2 regions of the Streptomyces sp. NRRL S-1813 genome follow, and region 1 is predicted to be linked to the other one. Evidence: riboswitches for the same ligand, from Rfam matches in the RefSeq annotation. Region 1 holds a riboswitch; the other holds the start of a gene.

Region 1 (9,966 bases):
ACAACTCCGCCAAGCAGGCTGAGCGCGAGGTGGCCGAGCTCACCCGCGAGCTGGAGCGCCTGCAGCGCCGCGCCACCGAGCTGCGCGAGGAGGCCGACCGGCTGACCGCCCGTGCCGCCCGTGAGCGTGGCGAGGACCCGGCCGAGGCGCTTGCCGCCGCGGCCGTCACCGCCGAGGCCGAGGCCGCCGCCGAGGCCGCCGTACCGGCCCAGGCCGGTGGGCCGGACGAGCGCCGCGACGACCGGGGCAACTTCGAGCGCCGCGACCGTCGTGACGACCGCTCGGGTGGCCGTTCTTTCGACCGTGACCGTCGCGATGACCGTTCCGGTGGTGGCTTCAACCGCGACCGTCGTGACGACCGTTCCGGTGGGCGTTCCTCCGACCGTCGTGACGACCGCTCGGGTGGCCGTTCCTTCGACCGTGACCGTCGCGATGACCGTTCCGGTGGTGGCTTCAACCGCGACCGCCGCGATGACCGTTCCGGTGGGCGTTCCTTCGACCGTCGCGATGACCGTTCCGGTGGTGGCTTCAACCGCGACCGTCGTGACGACCGTTCCGGTGGGCGTTCCTTCGACCGCCGTGACGACCGTTCCGGTGGTGGCTTCAACCGCGACCGTGGCGACCGTCCGAGCCGTCCGTTCAACCGTGACGACCGTTCCGCCGGCCGTCCGGCCTCCGGTGGCTACCGCTCCGGTGGCGGCGACCGTCCGTTCAACCGTGACGACCGTTCCGCTGGCCGTCCGGCCTCCGGCGGCCACCGCTCCGGCGGCGACCGTCCGTACGGCCGCCGTGACGACCACCGTGGCGCCACGACCGGTTCCTTCGGCCGCCGTGACGACAAGCCCCGTTGGAAGCGCAACGGCTGATCATCCAGGCTGACCGCAGGGCCCGTACGCACTCAAGTGGCGTACGGGCCCTGCGTGTTGAGCGGGGCGCCGACCCCGTGGAGGTCCCCCGAAGGGGCCTGTGACACCCTTCGGGACAGCCTGATCCCTAATGCCTTCGGGCTGTGGCACGTCCTCGGGCTATGCTGCTCGGTGCGGGCCATTAGCTCAATTGGCAGAGCAGTGGACTTTTAATCCATTGGTTCAGGGTTCGAGCCCCTGATGGCCCACCAGAAGTGGACGGGAGAACCGTCCGGCCTGCTGAGCAGGACCCGAAGGGCCCGGACCGTATGCGGTCCGGGCCCTTCGCGCTGCCCGGGCCGTGAGCGGCCGCCAAGTGGGCCTGAGGAGGGCAATCTTGTGCTGCGGTCTGCGGTCTGCTGCCCTGGCCTGCCCCGTGACCCGTCCGGCCCCTGAGGATTCGCCGCCCGGTGCCGTACCGGAAACGCTGGGGACATCGACGCGGCCGCCACCACGGTGCTCGTACGGACGGGCGGGAGCGGGAAGAGGCCGGTGCGGATGCTCCAGGACGAAGCGCCCTCCAGGGACGAGGGGGAGCGGCGGGTGCGCCGCGGCCGGCGGGGCCCGTCCGGCCGCTCCCTGACGCGCAGGCTCCCCGTCCTTCTGATCGTCTGCGGCCTCGCCCTCGGCATCGGGATGCCGGCCGGCTACACCGCCGCCCCCTTCTTCTGCGCCGCCCCGCTGGTCGCCGCCTCGCTCTCCTCCCTGCGTACGACCGCCGTCACGGCCCTGGCCGCCGTGCTCGGTGAGATCTGGGCCGTCACCTACCGCGGCGCCGCACCGGGCTACGGCGAGTCGCTGGCGGAGACCGCCATGGTCTTCGTCATCGCGCTGCTGGCCCTCGGCATCAACCGGGTCGTGCGGAGGAGCGATGCCCACCTGGCGTCCGTACGGGACATCTCGGAGGCCGCCCAGCGCGCCGTACTGCCCACACCGCCCGAACAGCTCGCCGGCCTCGCCGTCGCCGCCCGCTACGTGGGCGCGCGGGCGGATGCCCGGATCGGCGGCGACCTCTACGCGGTGCAGGACACCCCGCACGGCGTACGGCTGATCGTCGGCGACGTACGGGGCAAGGGGCTGGAGGCGGTGGAGGCCGCGGTGATCGTCATCGGGGCCTTCCGTGAGGCGGCGGAACAGGAGACGACCCTGGAGGCGGTGGCGGGCCGGCTGGAGCGGGCGCTGCAACGGGAGGGCGGGCGGCGTGCGGGGCTCGACCAGTTCGAGGGGTTCACCACTGCCGTCCTGGCCGAGATCCCCGCCAACGGGCAGTCCGTACTGCGCGTGCTCAACCGTGGCCACCCGTCTCCGCTGCTGCTCACCCCGGACGGCGGTCTGCACGAGCTGGTTCCCGCGGCGCCGGCGCTGCCCCTGGGGATGGGCGAGGTGGCGAGCTGGCCGGACCGGTCGGACGAGACGTTCTTCCCGGCCGGCGCCCTGCTGCTCTTCTTCACCGACGGGGTGACCGAGGCCCGCGATCTGCTGGGCCGCTTCTACACCCCGTCGAGCAGACTGCGCGGCCGCCGTTTCACGGGCCCGGACGACCTGCTGGAGACCCTCGTCGAGGACGTCGCCCGGCATACGGGCGGTGCGCCGGCCGACGACATGGCCTTGTTGGCGGTGCAGCGGCCGATGGGGGCGTAGCGACCGGGGATGGGGGCGTAGGGAGGCGTTGCGGGGCGCCGTGACCGGGCGTACGAGGTCGTACGGGGGTGCACGGGGGCGTACGGGGGCGCCGTCCGCTCAGCCCCCGGCCACGCCGTCCGCGCCCGGGAGCCGCCGCAGGATCTCGCCGTGCGGACCGGTGAGCGCGACCGGGCGCTCGTCCAGGGCGAGGGTCAGCAGCGCGTCATCCGGGTGCGGCGGGTGGTGCGCCGGCGGGGTGGTCCAGGGCAGGACGGAGTGGTGCTCGTTGGCGAGCCAGTGCCCGCCGCCCGCTCTGCCGTCGAGCAGCGACCGTACGAGCCGTGCGAACTCCTCGCGGCGGGCGGGCGGGAGGTGGATCAGCGCGTCGGTGTGGAAGACGACCAGCGTCGCCCCGGGCGGCGCCTCGGCGGCGAGCGCGGGCAGCTCGTCGAGCAGATCGCCGCGCACCATCCGCGGCCGCGGCGCCGACCGCACCGCGTCGACGGCCGCGGACAGCCGCGCCGCCCGCGCCCCGTCGCCCGGCCAGACCAGTGCCTGTAGCCAGCGCAGATCGTCCGGTTCGGCAGCCGGGTCGAGCGGGTCGAGGCCGATCCCGCCCCGCCAGACGATGTGGGGCAGCCGGTCGGGCAGCTCGTCGGCCGGCCATCCCGTACGGCACCCGAACACCAGCGGATTGCCCGGCTCCCCTACCTCGGTCCGGAGGGGGCCCCGTTGGAGGGCATCTCCGTGGTGGGCGTCTCCTTGGAGGGCGCCTCCCGGGAGGCCACCCCCGCCCGCACCCCGGTCGTCCTCGTAGCGGTAGTGGTAGCGATAGCGGTCGGGGTACAGACACAGCCCCGCCGACGTGCCGACCTCCAGCAGCGCCAGCGGCTGCGGCAGGCGGGTGAGCAGCGGCAGCAGCGTGGCGCAGTGGGCCGGCTCGTCGGTCCGGGCGGAGCGCTGCATGATCACCGCGCGCACCTCGTCCCAGTGCCGGATGGTCCACTCGCGCCAGCGCCCGTACGCCATGTCACCGCGCGGGCCCAGCTCGGCGTGCGGGCCGTCGAGGTAGCGGACGGCGGCGAGCAGGAGGTCCGGCTGCTGTTTGTCGCCGGCCGGCAGCGATCCCGACAGCAGATCGCAGAGCTCCGGGTCGTGGCCGATCCGCGCGCTCAGCTCCTCATGCGCGGTGCACCGCCCCCGGGCCTGACGCCAGGAGAACTCCCGGTACCGCCCCGCCACTCCCCATGCGCCGGCGGCAGCGCTCTCGACGTTCCCGGTGTTCCCGACGTTGACGACCATGATCCGACGTTACTGCTCTCACGTTCCGTAATCGAGGGGCACCCCTCCGCATAACAACTGACGCACAATCAACGGGAGATCGTTTAGGGGTGGGCGGTCAACTCGCCCGGTTTGCGGCCATGCTGGCCGAAAAAGTCCATGCCAAACCTTGTGCGGAGACGACAGGGATTCACGGGAAGGCTTGGAATTCGGCTGCGATCTCTATTACTGTCCGATAACGCAGCGCGGTCGTCCCAGCCGTCGCAAGAGGCGGCACCGCGCGCCGACGCCGAATCCCGCACGCGCTTTTCACGCACCTCCAGCACCTCGAACTGCACCAAGGGAACCGGGGAACCACTTCCTTGGGGTGAATCGGACGCCCTCCGCCAGCGGGCGCCCGTAGGAGACCTTCCTGCTCCGAACCCGTCAGCTAACCCGGTAGGCGAGAAGGAAGGAAAGGAGAGCGCCCCCGTGGCGTCCAACAGGCCTGCCCCCGAGGGTCCGTCCGCCTACGACCTCGATGACCGAGGTGCCTTTCAAGGCCCCGGTGATGCGGACAACATGAACGACGGACCGTGGGAGGAATGGAATCCCACCGAGGACTCCATCCGCTCCGTCCGCGGCAAGCACCGGGTGGCCAAGCAGCGCGGCGGCGGACTCGCCCGCAGCAGCACGGTCCTGGGCGTCGGCGTCATCGCCGCGGTCGGCGCCGGCGGAATGGCCACGGCCGAGGGCCGCCCGGCGGTTCCGATCTCCATGCCGGACGTCGGCGGAATGGCCGACGACCTCGCCGACAAGCTCCCGGACGCCGAGTCCCTCCCCGGCGTCGGCGACCTCATATCGGACTCGGACTCGGGCACGGACTCCGCAGCGGCCGCGACCTCTGCGACGGACGGTGCGGTTCAGGACGTCTCCGGCCCCCTGACCCAGGCCTCCCGGACGGACTCGGGCACGGGCGCCGGCGAGGCCCTGCGCAGCCGCATCCTCGAGCAGGCCGACGCGCAGCAGGGCGCCGCCGAGCACGAGGCCCGTGAGGCCGCCGAACACGCCGCTTTCCAGAAGGCCGAGACCGAAGCCGCCACGCACCAGAAGTCGGCCGAAAAGGCCGCAGCAGCCAAGAAGGCGGCCGAGATGGAGGCCAAGCGCGAGGCCGAAGAAGCGGCCCGCCGGAAGGCGGAGGCCGCACGCCTCGCCAAGCTGGCGAAGAACTTCATCGCCCCGGTCTCCTCGTACACCCTCACCGCCGCCTTCGGCCAGGCCGGCGACCGCTGGGCCGCTGACCACACCGGACAGGACTTCGCCGCGCCGACCGGCACTCCCGTCAAGGCCGTGCACTCCGGCACCATCACCCAGGCCGGCTGGGCCGGCTCGTACGGCTACCGCATCGTCCTCACCCTCGACGACGGCACCGAACTCTGGTTCTGCCACCTGTCCTCGATGGTGAAGACCTCCGGCAAGATCAATACGGGCGATGTCATCGGCCGCGTCGGCGCCACCGGCAATGTCACCGGCCCGCACCTCCACCTGGAGGTGCGCCCCGACGCCGGCGACCCGATCGACCCCATGCCGTGGCTGCGCGATCACGGCATCAACGTGTGAGGTACGGCTTCAGGGCAGGCGTGACGCGCGGCCTCAAGGTGTGACGCGCGGCCTCAAGGTGTGACGCGCGGCCTCAAGGTGTGACGCGCGGCCTCAAGGTGTGACGCGTGGCCTCAAGGCGGGCGTGGCGCGCGGCCTCAACGTGTGGCGCGCGGCCTCAGGGCGTGACGCGTGGCCTCAACGTGTGACACCGCTGGAAACACCACTGACGGAAGTGGCTGCTGGGGGGCAGCGGAAGGAATAACTCCGCGCCCCCCGACGCTGCAACCACGCATGACCACGGCACAAAGCCCCCGAAACCACCGGCCGCTCGGCTCGCTCTCCGTTTCCCCGCTGTCCCTCGGCGGGAACGTCTTCGGCTGGACGGCCGACGAAGCCGACTCCTTCGCCGTGCTCGACGCCTACGTGGCGGGCGGTGGCAACTTCATCGACACCGCCGACGCCTACTCGGCCTGGGTCCCCGGCAACAAGGGCGGCGAATCCGAGACGGTCCTCGGCAACTGGCTGGCCTCCCGCGGCAACCGCTCCGCTGTCGTCATCGCCACCAAGGTCGGCGCCCACCCGGACCTCAAGGGCCTGTCCGCCGCCACCATCAAGTCCGCGGTCGACGGATCCCTCACCCGTCTGCGCACCGACTACATCGACCTCTACTACACCCACTACGACGACGAGTCGGTCGAGGTCGGGGAGTTCCTCACCGCCCTCGACGACCTCGTGCGGGCCGGCAAGGTCCGCGAGATCGCCGCGTCCAACATCTCGGCGAAGCGCCTGGAGGAGTCCCTGGCCTTCTCCGCCCGCGAGGGCCTGGCCCGCTATGTCGCCCTCCAGCCCCACTACAACCTGGTCTCCCGCGACACCTACGAGGGCGAACTCGCCGACGTGGCCGCCCGCCACGACCTCGCCGCGGTCCCGTACTTCGCCCTCGCCTCCGGCTTCCTGACCGGCAAGTACCGTCCGGGAACCACTGTCGACAGCGCCCGCTCCGGAGGCGCGCTCAAGTACGTGGACACCGACCGCGGTCAGCGCGTCCTCCAGGCCCTCGACACCGTCGCCGCCGCCCACGAGGCCGAGCCGGCCACCGTCGCCCTCGCCTGGCTCGCTGCCCAGCCGACCGTCGCGGCACCCATCGCCAGCGCCCGCACGGTGGAACAGCTGCCGGCGCTGCTCGCGGTGGCCGACCTGACCCTGACGGAGGCGGAACTGGCGCTGCTGAACGAGGCGTCGGCCTGAACCACGCCAGACGGGGGAGGGGACGGGGCCACCAAGGCTCCGCCCCTCCACGCACTCCGCTCCTGCTCTCCTGCTCTGCGCCCGCTCTGCTCCCGCCCTACTTCCGGCGGTCCACCGCCACCCAGGACGCGAGCGCAACCCCACCCGCCACCGCACACACCGAAGGCCAGGCCCCGATCTTCTTGGCCAACGGATGCGACCCGGCAAACGCCGCCACGTACGCCCCACCCAGCGCCGCCGCCGTCGCGTTCCCCGCCTTCTGCTGCCACCCCTTGGCCGCCACGGCCCCGGCCGCAGCGAGCGCCACCCCACCGAGCGGCCGCTTCTTGGTCCAGCGGGCCACGGCGTAGCCGCCCAGCAGGCCGGTTGCTGCAATTGCTGCGGTGGGAACTTCAGCCATCAGTACACCCTCCTTGTCGGGACAACTCTTCCGGCCTCAAGCGTGCGGGCTCTTCGATCCCTTGCGGTCAGCAGCACGCCGGCCGGGTGCTGCGCGCTCCTGTTTGACCGCCACGCGGAGCAGTGTTTCAGCGTCAGAAAAGAGCCTGTACTCCAGCAGGCCGTGGGCGAGACCGATGACATCCTCGGCAGGCTGGTCTCGTGCGTACCCCCGGAGGAGCGTCTCCGCCTCGTCGCGAACTCCTCTGCTGCGGAGGCCGACTACCAAGATTGCCACCTCCGTTGGCGGCAACACTTCGCCAGCATGGCTAAGAACGGCACTGGCTTCGTGATGATCCTGCGCGCTGGCCAGAGCCGACACACGCTTGGTGACGGTCTCGGCGGCACGGGTGTCGTTCAGCTCGCGCTGCCGGTCCGCGCGGTAGTAGGGGACCGGCAGGGCACTAGGCGGCCTGCGCCGGTGCTGCGAACGCTCATGGGTGCCGGCTCCTGAACCAGACCTGCGGCTCAAGTCGCGGCATTCGGCGAGGGCACGTTCCAGTTGCCACTTCTGGAACATGGCCGTCAGGCGCTCCGTCTCACTGCGGCTGAGTTCCTTGATGAGCTTGTTGCACCCAGAGCAGTCAGTCGGCTCGTTTGCTGACCTTTGCAGTGCCAGCAGCTCTTCGAGCGGGGATAAGGATCCGTCGGTATGGCGTCCACGCTCGATCGTCGCGTGTAACCAGCAGATGAACCATCCTGGCGCTATCAACTTGCCGCTGAAGTAGCGGGAGATGGTCGTCTTGCTCAACTGTTCACTATTGCAATCCGTGGCTGCTTGTTCGGCGATCGCGGTGTAGGTACCCAAGCCCGGTGGCAACAGCTGGCGCATCGCCCGGAGTGCTTCGGCGAGTCTTCTGTTGCCAGCAGGCAGACCAAGGTCAATCGCGGCCATGCGACGCCCCTGCTGCGCCATGCGATCCCGCCTTCGCCGTAGTGACAGTGACGGCAAGACTAAATCCAATTGTTGCGTTTGTCCGGGAAACCTCTGTTGCTGCTCGCAATCGTGAGGCGACACCGCTGATATGGAAACCACACGTCGACCGCCACACTTCCTCCGTGGCGGCCGAGTGGACCTTGACGTCAGCAGAAGGGTGGGGCCGTGATGAACGTGCCGTCCTGGCAGGACACGTCGTACGGAAGCAAGGTTCGCGTTGCCCGATGGCTCGTGGAAGTGGTGGGTGAGGGGAGCCTGTTCACGAAAACGGCGATGCGCGAGGCGTTCCCCGGAGTCGCGCAGATCGACCGCCGCATGCGCGACCTCCGCGAGGCGGGCTGGGTGATTGATACGAACCGGGAAGACCCGAGCCTCAACAGCAACGAGCATCGCTTTGTGGCAGAGGGCGAACCGGTCTGGTTGCCGGGCAGGGGAAAGGCAAAGCCGAACAGCACTCTGACCGCTACTCAGCGGAGTGAAGTGATGAAGGCCGACAACTATTTGTGTCGCAGTTGTGGCGTGGGGGCTGGCGAGAGCTTCGGGAGCGGGCCGGGGGCCGCTCAGCTGGAGATCGCACGCCGTCAGGTAAAGCTCACAGACGGCAGTACGGAGACGCAGCTGGTCACTGAATGCAACCGCTGCCGAGTGGGAAACCGGGGCAGCGAGGCCGACCTGACGGAGCTGCTGGGGAGGGTGGACACCCTCGGACCTGTCGAGCGTAAGGCGCTCGCTCGGTGGATGGAGGCAGACCAGCGTACGTACAGCATCCTTGAGAAGCTGTGGGGAACGTACCGGTCGTTGCCGGCGGATGCACGTGGAGCCGTCAAGCAGGCGGTCTGTGGCGAGAGCCAGTAGAGGGGTGGGGTACATCATGCAGGAATTCCCGCCGCCGCCGAAGGCGGCCGAGTTCAGTGAGCTGATCAAGAAGCGTGTGGGGGAGGTGAAGAACTCCGGAGGTACGCGCGAGACCGTGACGGTCGACTGGAACGGACAGCCGCTCAACGTCGAGGTCATCGACCTGCCTCTGTCAGGGCTCTATTACAACCCGGCCACGCACCGAATCCGGGCGCAGCGGACCCATAACGCCGAGAAGAATTCGGTACTTGAGTCTGACCCCTGGAGCCAGGCAGGACAGGACTACCTCGGGGATCTGCTGCAAGCGGAGCCGGCCGATCCGATCCGACGCGACCCCGCGTTCGACAAGCTCAAGGAGAGCCTCAAGGAATACGGGCAGAACGACCCGGGACTGATCACTCACCAGGGCATCCTGGTTAACGGCAACACCCGGGCCGCAGCATTGAAGGAGCTTGGCGCGGCTTCCATGCGTGTGGGCGTCCTGCCCGAGTCGTTCACTTGGGCTGACATCAACGCAGTGGAACTGTCGTTGCAGTTGCGCAAGGACCACCGCCGCGACTACTCGTACATCAACCGGCTCCTTGCCATGGAGGAGCAGGCGAGCCTGGGGCGTACCCCTGATGTCATCGCAAAGGCATTCCGGATCCAGGTCAAGACGTACGACCAGGAGCGTTGGATCCTCAGGGTCGTTCGCGATCAGATCGAGCGCAGCGAAAACGGGAAGGCGGCGCTGCGGCTGGTCGATTTCGAGGACCACCAGGAGAAGCTGAAGGAGCTGCATCGCGACTACAGCAAGCTCGCAGCGTCCGATCCTGACCGTGCGGAAACCCTCAAGGAGACCCGCATGGCAGCGATCACCCTGGGATTCTCGAAGACGGACGTCCGGCACATCGAGGAGGGGTTTCAGGAGCACTACCTGTCCCCTGCCCTTCCGCCTCATCTTGTGCCAGAGGCAGAGCAGGAAGAGAGCATCTCGGTTCCTGGCCTGGGTCTTTCCGTACCGGGAGCCTCGTCGAGAGTGTCCGCTGCGCGTGAACTCAACCGTCGCGTCCTCCAGGCAAAGGCGCGTGTTGCGGCGTCGGAGACGAGTGAGGACGA
Region 2 (8,767 bases), on a different contig from region 1:
GGTCGACGACGCCTCCGCCAATGACGTCATGGCGCAGTTCATGCACCTCGAACATGCCGCGCCCGAGCAGGACATCTCGCTCTACATCAACTCCCCCGGCGGCTCGTTCACCGCGATGACCGCCATCTACGACACGATGCGCTTCGTGTCGTGCGACGTGGCGACCGTCTGCCTGGGGCAGGCCGCCTCCTGCGCCGCGGTCCTGCTGGCCGCCGGCGCGCCCGGCAAGCGGCTGGCGCTGCCCGGGGCCCGGATCCTGATCCACCAGCCGTCGTTCAGTGAACCCGTCCAGGGGCAGGCCACCGACCTTCAGATCCAGGCGGAGGAGATGCTGCGCACCCGCGACGTGCTGGAGGAGATGCTGGCCGAGCACACCGGACAGCCCCGTGAGCGGATCGCCGCCGACATCGAGCGCGACAAGATCTTCGACGCCCTCGCCGCTCAGGAGTACGGCCTGATCGACGGACTCACCCGCAACCGCAAGCAGTCGGCCCGTGGGCCCGTGGCGCGGTGAGCCCGATGCTGCCCCCCGAACCGCCGCCGCTGCCCGCACTGACCCGCGCCGAGGGCGAGCTGATCGACAGCTATCTGGAGGTGATCGACCTGCTGGGCCGGATCAACCCGACCCGCTGCGGTGGCACCTACAGCGCACTGCGCGCCGCCCAGGCGCTGGTGGGCAAGGCGACCCGCCTACGGGACGCGCTGACACTGATGCACAGCCGGGGCGAGAGCGAGGTGCACCGCGGAACGCTGACCCGGGCGCTGCGGGTGCTGGACGGCGAACGCCGGACCGGGCTGGTGACGGTGCCGCCACCCGAGGAAATCTGACGCGACACGCGCCGGTGGGCTGCACATACGGCGTAGCGTCCGCGCCCGATGTGGGGAGGTGACGAATTGCGCGGGGCGGACACATTTTCTCCGGCCCTTGATGTTTCGCTCCTGGTCCGGGGGGTGCAAGACCCCGCGCCGCGGCACCTGAGGGAACAAATCTAACCATTCGGGTCAATTGTGACCCATCTCACATACGGCATTTTCAGCTCGGAATTCGGGTGCCGGGTGCGTGACGATCCCTTCGACGACAAGACCCCGCCACAGCGACGGGGCGGTCCGGACGGGCGCCTAATCCCGCCGCCGTGCCGGATGTCCGGTCGACGATGTGGATCGGCGGGAGCGGAGGACCCGAGCAGAGCGGGGTCCCGGCCTTCACGGCCGAGGGCTCCTTGGGGTGAAGCCGTGCATACGGCCGGGCATCTTCGCCTGCCCGAACCCGACAGGTCTTCCTTCGCAGGCGGCTGACGAAGGGTTTGCGCATGACCGTGCGCATGCATACGCCGAATCTGCTGGCGCGCGCCGGCACCGTCACCGCTCTGACGCTGGTCACCCTCGGCGGGACCAGCATGGCTCCAGGAGCGGCCGGGAACGCCGAAGCCGCGTCCGTATCCGTCCATGCGCTGCGGGTCGCGGCTTCCAAGGGAGGATCTCCGTACCGGTACGGCGCCCAAGGGCCGCAGGCCTTCGACTGTTCCGGGCTGACGGTGTACTCGTTCAAGCGCGCCGGGCGGGCCCTGCCACGCACCGCCGCCGCGCAGTACAGCCGCACCCGGCACATCCCGGCTGCCTCGCGCCGCCGCGGTGATCTGGTCTTTTTCCACTCGCGCAGCGGTATTTACCACGTCGGTATCTACGCGGGCCGGGGCCGGATGTGGCATGCGCCCAAGGCCGGGAGCGTCGTGCGGCTGGAGCGGATCTGGAGCCGCTCGGTCTGGTACGGGCGGGTGCACTGACCTGCCCATTCATCTCACGATCGGTCAATTGCCAGTGGTTTTGGGCCATTTGGCCGGGTGGCTTCGCCACTGGGCGAGCTGCTGCTGTCCGCGGCCCAACGGGAGCTTCCCGCCCGCGGACGGCGCGGTGGCCGTGCTGCCCCCGCCGTCGCCGCGGGACGCGGGAGTGGCGCCTTCCTGTGCCATGCCGTGGTGGCGCGGGCCGCCCCCGGAAACGCCCGTGACGTCCGGGGGATTGTGGCCGCCGGGTTCGTGCCGCCGGGTGCCGAGGTGCTGAGGGTGCCGCACGGCGGTCGTGGCTGACGCGGACCGGCCGGAGAAGGTCCGGTGTGCGCCGCCCTCAGGCGAGCGCCAGTTCCACCAGCAGGATGCCTCCCAGAGCCGTGAGCAGCGCCCCGGTGGTGGCTTCCAGGGCACGGGCCACCCGCGGGCGGCGCAGCCAGACGCCCAGCCGGTCGACGAGCAGCGCGACGGCGGGGAACCACACCAGTGCCATGGCGACGACCATCGTCGCGAGCAGCAGCGTCCGGGGCAGCGCGGGCTGTCCCGCCGGGACGAACTGCGGGAGCAGGCTCAGGAAGAGAACAGGGGCCTTGGGGTTGAGTGCATTGGTCAAAAAGCCCTGCCGCAGGCTCTGCGTGGTGCCCAGGAGAGCGGCGGGCCGGGGGCCGTCGGCCGGTGCGGTGGCGGCCGGGCCTGCGGGGCCGTCCGTGGTGGCCGCCGGGCGGCGGAAGGCCGTGGCCAGGGCGCGGACACCGAGGTACAACAGGTAGCCGCCGCCGAGGAGTTGGACGGCTCCGAAGAGCGTGGGCACGGCGACCAGCACCGCCGCGAGCCCGGCCACCGCCAGGGCGGTGTGCACCAGCAGCCCGCCCGCGACTCCGACGGCGGTCGCCACCCCCGCCCGGCGCGAGTCGAGCGCATTGCGCACCACGACCGCGAAGTCCGCGCCCGGCATGGCGACCATGCCCGCGGCGACTCCGGTGAAGGCGATCAGCTGTCCGTCCATGAGAGCAGCATCGCCGGTCCGAGCCTTTAATAGGTATTGGCAATGTTCTTGGAGAGCCTAAAGAGATTCTTATGTACGACCCCACACGGCTGGCCGCCCTGGTAGCGGTGGCAGAGGCCGGTTCGATCACCCGGGCCGCCGCCCGGCTGGGCTACACCGCTCCCGCGCTCTCCCAGCAGCTCGCCAAGCTGGAGCGGGAGGCCGGGACGGCGCTCCTGGTGCGCCACCATCGCGGGGCTCGGCTGACGGCCGCCGGTGAGCTGCTGCTCGTACGGGCCCGGCGGGTCCTGGACGAGCTGGATCAGGCGCGGCACGAGCTGTCCCGGCTGGCGGGGCTGTCCGGCGGGCGGCTGCGGGTCGGCACGTTCATGACCGCCGGTACGCATCTGCTGCCGCCCGCGCTCAGCGCGTTCCGGCGGGCGCACCCCGATGTGGAGCTGAGCGTGACGGAGTACGTGCCGCCGCAGGCCACCGCGGCGGTGGCGCTGGGCGAGGTCGATCTGGCGCTCACGCATGAGTACGTGCCGGGCGAGGCGATGCCGGCGCCGGAGGGGGTGCGCCTGGAACCGCTGCTGACCGAGGAGCTGGTGCTGGTCACGGCGCCCGGCCATGCCCTCTCGGCGGGCTCCGGACGGCTGCCGCTCGTCGAGCTGGCCGGTCAGCCGCTGGTCAGCATGGCGCCGGCCAATCCCAACCGGCGGGAGGTGGAGGCGGCGCTGGCAGCCGCCGGGGCCAGTGAGGCGGTGCGCTGTGAGTCGCCGAGCTATGCCGTGGTGTGTGCACTGGTGAGCGCGGGGCTCGGGGTGGCCGTGGTTCCGGAGATGGTGGCGGAGGGGTCGCTGCCACCGCTGGGGGTCCGCCGGCTGGACCCACCGGAGCTGCACCGCCGGATCTCGGTGGCCTACCGCCCCGGCGGCACCCCGGCTGCCGACACCTTGCGGGCCCTGCTGCGCGGGGCCTTCACCCGCCACTCCCCCGCGCCGTGACGGCGGACGGCCGCGGCGGACGGCCGGTTCCACGGACGGCGGCCTGCCACGGGGCCGGCCGCCGTACCGCTCCGGACGGTCGCCGGCTCAGCCCGTCGGCGTCGTGGCCACGATCGTGCCGACCGCCCGGTCGAGCTGAGCATCCGTCAGGTCCGCGCGGGCGGTGAGCCGCAGCCGGGAGATCCCGTCGGGCACGGACGGCGGCCGGAAGCAGCCGACCGCGAGTCCGGCCGCACGGCAGTCGGCGGCCCAGCGGAGCGCCGCTTCCGGCGAGGGGGCACGTACGGAGACCACGGCCGCGTCCGGGCGTACCGCCGTCAGACCCGCCGCGGTGAGCCGCTCGTGCAGCCTCTGCGCGATCCGGACGGCCCGGGTGGCCCGCTGCGGTTCACGGCGCAGCAGCCGTAGCGCCGCGAGGGCACCGCCCGCCGCCGCCGGGGCGAGACCGGTGTCGAAGATGAACGAACGGGCGGTGTTGACCAGATGCTCGATGACCCGGGCCGGTCCGAGCACCACGCCGCCCTGGGAACCGAGCGACTTGGAGAGCGTCATGGTGGCCACCACATCACCGTCACCGGCGAGCCCGGCCGCCCACAGCGCGCCACGGCCTCCTTCGCCCAGCACCCCCAGGCCGTGTGCGTCGTCGACGAGAAGCCCGGCTCCCCGTGTCCGGCAGACCTCGGCCAGCGCGGGGAGCGGCGCGGCGTCCCCGTCGACCGAGAAGACCGAGTCGGTCACGGCGAGCGCCCGGCCGTCGTGGCCGGTCAGCGCGGCACGTACGGCCTCCGGGTCGGCGTGCGGAACGACTTGGGTACGGGCCCGGGAGAGCCGGCAGCCGTCGATGAGGGAGGCGTGGTTGCCCGCGTCGGAGACGATCAGGGCGCCCGGGGCGGTGAGTGCCGTGACGGCGGCGAGATTTGCGGCATAGCCGGAGGACAGCACCAAAGCGGCCTCGAAGCCGCAGAACGCCGCGAGTTCCGTCTCCAGCAGGGCGTGCAGCTCGGTGCTGCCGGTGACCAGCCGGGAGCCGGTCGCCCCGGCGCCCCAGCGGTGTGCGGCCTGGGCCGCACCGCGGGTGACCTCCAGGTGCCGGGCGAGTCCGAGATAGTCGTTGCCGGCCAGATCGAGCAGCGGGGAGTCGGCGGGGCGGGGGCGCAGGGTGCGGACGAGTCCGGCGTCCCGGCGCTCGGCACCGGCCGTATCGAGCCAGTCGAAGGCCGCATCGTACGCCGCACGGGCGGGCTCGGCGGAGGGCTCGGTGAGCCTCGCCGGGGAGGTGTCGCGAAGCAGCGACGGGGCGGAGTCCTGCGGCATCGGCTTCCTTCGTCTGTCGGCTTCGATTGTGGGCTGTCGATAGACGTTAGCGGTCGTTCCGCAGGTGCACGGTGTGGCGATACACACACCTCGATCGCAGCTCGTTGTGGGAATCCTCCTTGGCCGGGAGCGGTGGCGTGCGTCAGGATCAACGCCATGGACCTGCTGAACACACTGGTGGACAAGGGACTGCGGCGCGAGTTGCCGACCCGCGAAGAGGCACTGGCTGTATTGGCCACCTCCGATGACGAACTGCTCGATGTCGTGGCCGCGGCCGGAAAGGTGCGCCGCCAGTGGTTCGGGCGGCGGGTCAAACTCAACTATCTCGTCAACCTCAAGTCGGGGCTGTGCCCCGAGGACTGCTCCTACTGCTCCCAGCGGCTGGGGTCGAAGGCCGAGATCCTCAAGTACACCTGGCTCAAGCCCGACGACGCCTCCAAGGCGGCCGCCGCCGGGGTGGCCGGCGGCGCCAAGCGCGTCTGTCTGGTGGCCAGTGGCCGGGGTCCCACGGACAAGGACGTGGACCGCGTCTCGGAGACGATCTCCGCCATCAAGGAGCAGAACGAGGGGGTGGAGGTCTGCGCCTGCCTCGGCCTGCTCTCCGACGGCCAGGCCGGCCGGCTGCGTGCGGCGGGCGCCGATGCGTACAACCACAACCTCAACACCTCGGAAGCCACATACGGCGACATCTGCACCACGCACGACTTCTCGGACCGGGTCTCCACCGTCCAGCAGGCCCAGGCGGCCGGTATGTCGGCCTGCTCCGGGCTGATCGCCGGTATGGGCGAGAGCGACGCCGACCTCGTCGATGTGGTCTACGCGCTGCGCGAGCTGGACCCGGACTCCGTTCCGGTGAACTTCCTGATTCCGTTCGAGGGCACCCCGCTCGCCAAGGAATGGAACCTCACCCCGCAGCGCGCGCTGCGCATCCTGGCGATGGTGCGGTTCGTCTGCCCGGACATCGAGGTACGGCTGGCCGGCGGCCGTGAGGTGCATCTGCGCAGCATGCAGCCGCTCGCCCTGCACCTGGTCAACTCCATCTTCCTGGGCGACTATCTGACCAGCGAGGGGCAGGCCGGCCAGGACGATCTCGCGATGATCGAGGACGCCGGCTTCGAGGTCGAGGGCACGGACACCACCACGCTGCCCGAGCACCGCAGGCAGTGCGGTGACGGGGCGGCGGACGAGGCCACCACCGAGGCCGAGGCACCGGCCACCACCGTCCCGGCACCGTCCGACGAGACCCGCCGCGACCTGGTCTCGGTGCGCCGTCGCGGTGCCGGTACCGACCTGCCCCCCAATGCCTGAGCCGCTCACCCCCGGCGAACTGCTCGCGCTCGACCGGCAGCATGTGTGGCATCCGTACGGGCCGATGCCCGGCAAGGCCGCTCCGCTGCTGGTCGAGTCGGCTTCCGGCGTCCGGCTCCGGCTGGCCGAACCGGTCGACGGCCAGGACGAGTTGGTCGACGGCATGTCCTCCTGGTGGTCTGCGGTACACGGCTACAACCACCCGGTGCTCAATGACGCCGCGCATGGCCAGCTGGAGCGGATGAGCCATGTGATGTTCGGCGGGCTCACCCACGAGCCCGCCGTGCGGCTGGCGAAGCGGCTGGTCGACATCAGCCCGGAGCCGCTTCAGCACGTCTTCCTCGCCGACTCCGGTTCGGTGTCGGTCGAGGTCGCCGTCAAGATGTGCCTCCAGTACTGGCGCTCACTGGGGAAGCCGCGCAAACAGCGGCTGTTGACCTGGCGGGGCGGCTACCACGGCGACACCTGGCAGCCGATGTCGGTCTGCGACCCGGACGGCGGCATGCATGAGCTGTGGCAGGGGGCGCTGCCGCGGCAGATCTTCGCGGACGCGCCGCCGGCGGGCTTCGACGCCGCGCCCGACGAGGCGTATGCGGCACATCTGCGGGAGCTGATCGGCCGCCACGCCGAGGAGCTGGCGGCGGTGATCGTGGAGCCCGTGGTGCAGGGCGCGGGCGGGATGTCGTTCCACTCCCCCGCCTATCTGCGGGTGCTGCGGGAGGCCTGCGACGAGCACGGCGTGCTGCTCGTCTTCGACGAGATCGCGACCGGCTTCGGCCGTACGGGCGCGCTCTTCGCCGCCGGACACGCGGGTGTCGCACCCGATGTGATGTGTCTCGGCAAGGCGCTGACCGGCGGTTATCTGACCCTGGCGGCGACGCTGTGCACGACGGCCGTCGCGGACGGCATCTCCCGCGGCGCGCTGCCGGTGCTGGCGCACGGCCCCACCTTCATGGGCAATCCGCTCGCCGCCGCCGTCGCCGATGCCTCGATCTCACTGCTGCTGTCCCAGGACTGGGGACAGGAGGTCAAGCGCATCGAGTCCGGTCTGCAGAACGGTCTGGCACCGGCCGCGGACCTCCCCGGGGTGCGCGAGGTACGCGTACTCGGCGCGATCGGTGTCGTCCAGCTCGACCACGAGGTGGACATGGCGGCCGCGACCCGGGCGGCGGTCCGGGAGGGCGTGTGGCTGCGCCCGTTCCGGGATCTGATCTACACCATGCCGCCGTACATCACCGGCGACGACGACGTGGCGCGCATCTGCGCCGCGGTGTGCGCGGCGGCACGGGAAGGCTGAACGCACGGGCGGCGGTGGCCGGTCGAGGACACTTCGGCCGCCCCACCGCCGCTCCCCCTCCCCCCTTCCACACGAACCGCTCCCGCAAGGGCCGTTCACCCCACAACCATTCGCCGTAACCGCGCGGGACCGGCCGCGCAGAGTCGGAGGCACACCATGTCGGTGCTGTTCGTGACAGGCACGGGCACGGAGATCGGCAAGACCGTGACCACTGCCGCGATCGCCGCGGCGGCGCTCGCCCAGGGGCGTTCGGTGGCCGTGCTCAAACCGGCCCAGACCGGTGTCACGGCACACGAGAGCGGCGATGCGGCGGAGGTCGAGCGGCTGGCCGGCCCGGTCACCACCGCCGAACTCGCCCGCTTCCCCGACCCACTGGCGCCCGCCACGGCCGCGCTGCGGGCCGGTCTGCCGCCGGTGCTGCCCCACGAGATCGCCGAGGCCGCCGCCAAACTGGACGCCTCGCACGATCTGGTCCTGGTCGAGGGCGCGGGCGGGCTGCTCGTCCGCTTCGACGCGGACGGCCATACCCTCGCCGACGCCGCGCGGCTGGCGGGCGCCCCCGTCCTGGTGGTCGCACAGGCGGGCCTGGGCACCCTCAACGCCACCGCACTGACCGCGATGGCGCTGCGTTCGTACGGGCTGGACTCCCCGGGCGTCGTCGTCGGCAGCTGGCCGGCCGAACCCGACCTGGCCTCCCGCTGCAATCTCGCCGACCTCCCGGAGGCCGCCGGAGCCCCGCTCCTCGGCCTGGTCCCGGAGGGCTCCGGCGGGCTCACGCCGCAGGCCTTCCGCGCCGCGGCCGCCGACTGGCTGGCGCCGGTGCTCGGCGGATCGGGCGCGTTCCGTATCCCCGCGTGACGCCGACGCATCCTTTCGTGAGGTCGGCCCTTCCCCTCGTGATGTCGGCGGCGCGCTGCCGCGATGGTGGAACTCCGGTACCCCGGTGAGCCCCGCCGCGTGGGTGCTCAACGAGGACATCAGCTGCGCAGCGCACCCGCGGCGTCCGCTCGGCTCCCACCGTCGGCTCGTACAGATGTCCGCACGGCGGATGAGGGAGCTCGTGGCGGCT

What was found. A riboswitch is a leader RNA that binds a small molecule or an ion and turns the genes downstream of it on or off. The one in region 1 is predicted to bind cyclic di-AMP.
Region 2: another riboswitch for cyclic di-AMP. It lies ahead of IF67_RS0112985 (C40 family peptidase); the one in region 1 lies ahead of IF67_RS0125275 (M23 family metallopeptidase).

The regions. Positions count from the first base shown of each region.
Region 1 covers NZ_JOHB01000020.1:122,320-132,285, forward strand. Annotated here, with positions in the region: gene IF67_RS0125255 (DEAD/DEAH box helicase) at 1-866, shown strand, start outside; tRNA gene IF67_RS0125260 (tRNA-Lys) at 1,042-1,117, shown strand; gene IF67_RS0125265 (PP2C family protein-serine/threonine phosphatase) at 1,404-2,546, shown strand; gene IF67_RS0125270 (DUF2332 family protein) at 2,646-3,830, opposite strand; cyclic di-AMP (ydaO/yuaA leader) riboswitch at 4,114-4,269, shown strand; gene IF67_RS0125275 (M23 family metallopeptidase) at 4,281-5,408, shown strand; gene IF67_RS0125280 (aldo/keto reductase) at 5,682-6,638, shown strand; gene IF67_RS0125285 (hypothetical protein) at 6,736-7,038, opposite strand; gene IF67_RS43890 (hypothetical protein) at 7,075-7,992, opposite strand; gene IF67_RS0125295 (hypothetical protein) at 8,182-8,868, shown strand; gene IF67_RS0125300 (ParB/RepB/Spo0J family partition protein) at 8,885-9,966, shown strand, end outside.
Region 2 covers NZ_JOHB01000006.1:331,921-340,687, reverse strand. Annotated here, with positions in the region: gene IF67_RS0112995 (ATP-dependent Clp protease proteolytic subunit) at 1-514, shown strand, start outside; gene IF67_RS0112990 (hypothetical protein) at 520-828, shown strand; cyclic di-AMP (ydaO/yuaA leader) riboswitch at 1,107-1,306, shown strand; gene IF67_RS0112985 (C40 family peptidase) at 1,311-1,784, shown strand; gene IF67_RS44845 (hypothetical protein) at 1,842-2,087, shown strand; gene IF67_RS0112980 (LysE family translocator) at 2,125-2,793, opposite strand; gene IF67_RS0112975 (LysR family transcriptional regulator) at 2,865-3,779, shown strand; gene IF67_RS0112970 (8-amino-7-oxononanoate synthase) at 3,867-5,093, opposite strand; gene bioB (biotin synthase BioB) at 5,250-6,401, shown strand; gene IF67_RS0112960 (adenosylmethionine--8-amino-7-oxononanoate transaminase) at 6,394-7,698, shown strand; gene bioD (dethiobiotin synthase) at 7,807-8,556, shown strand.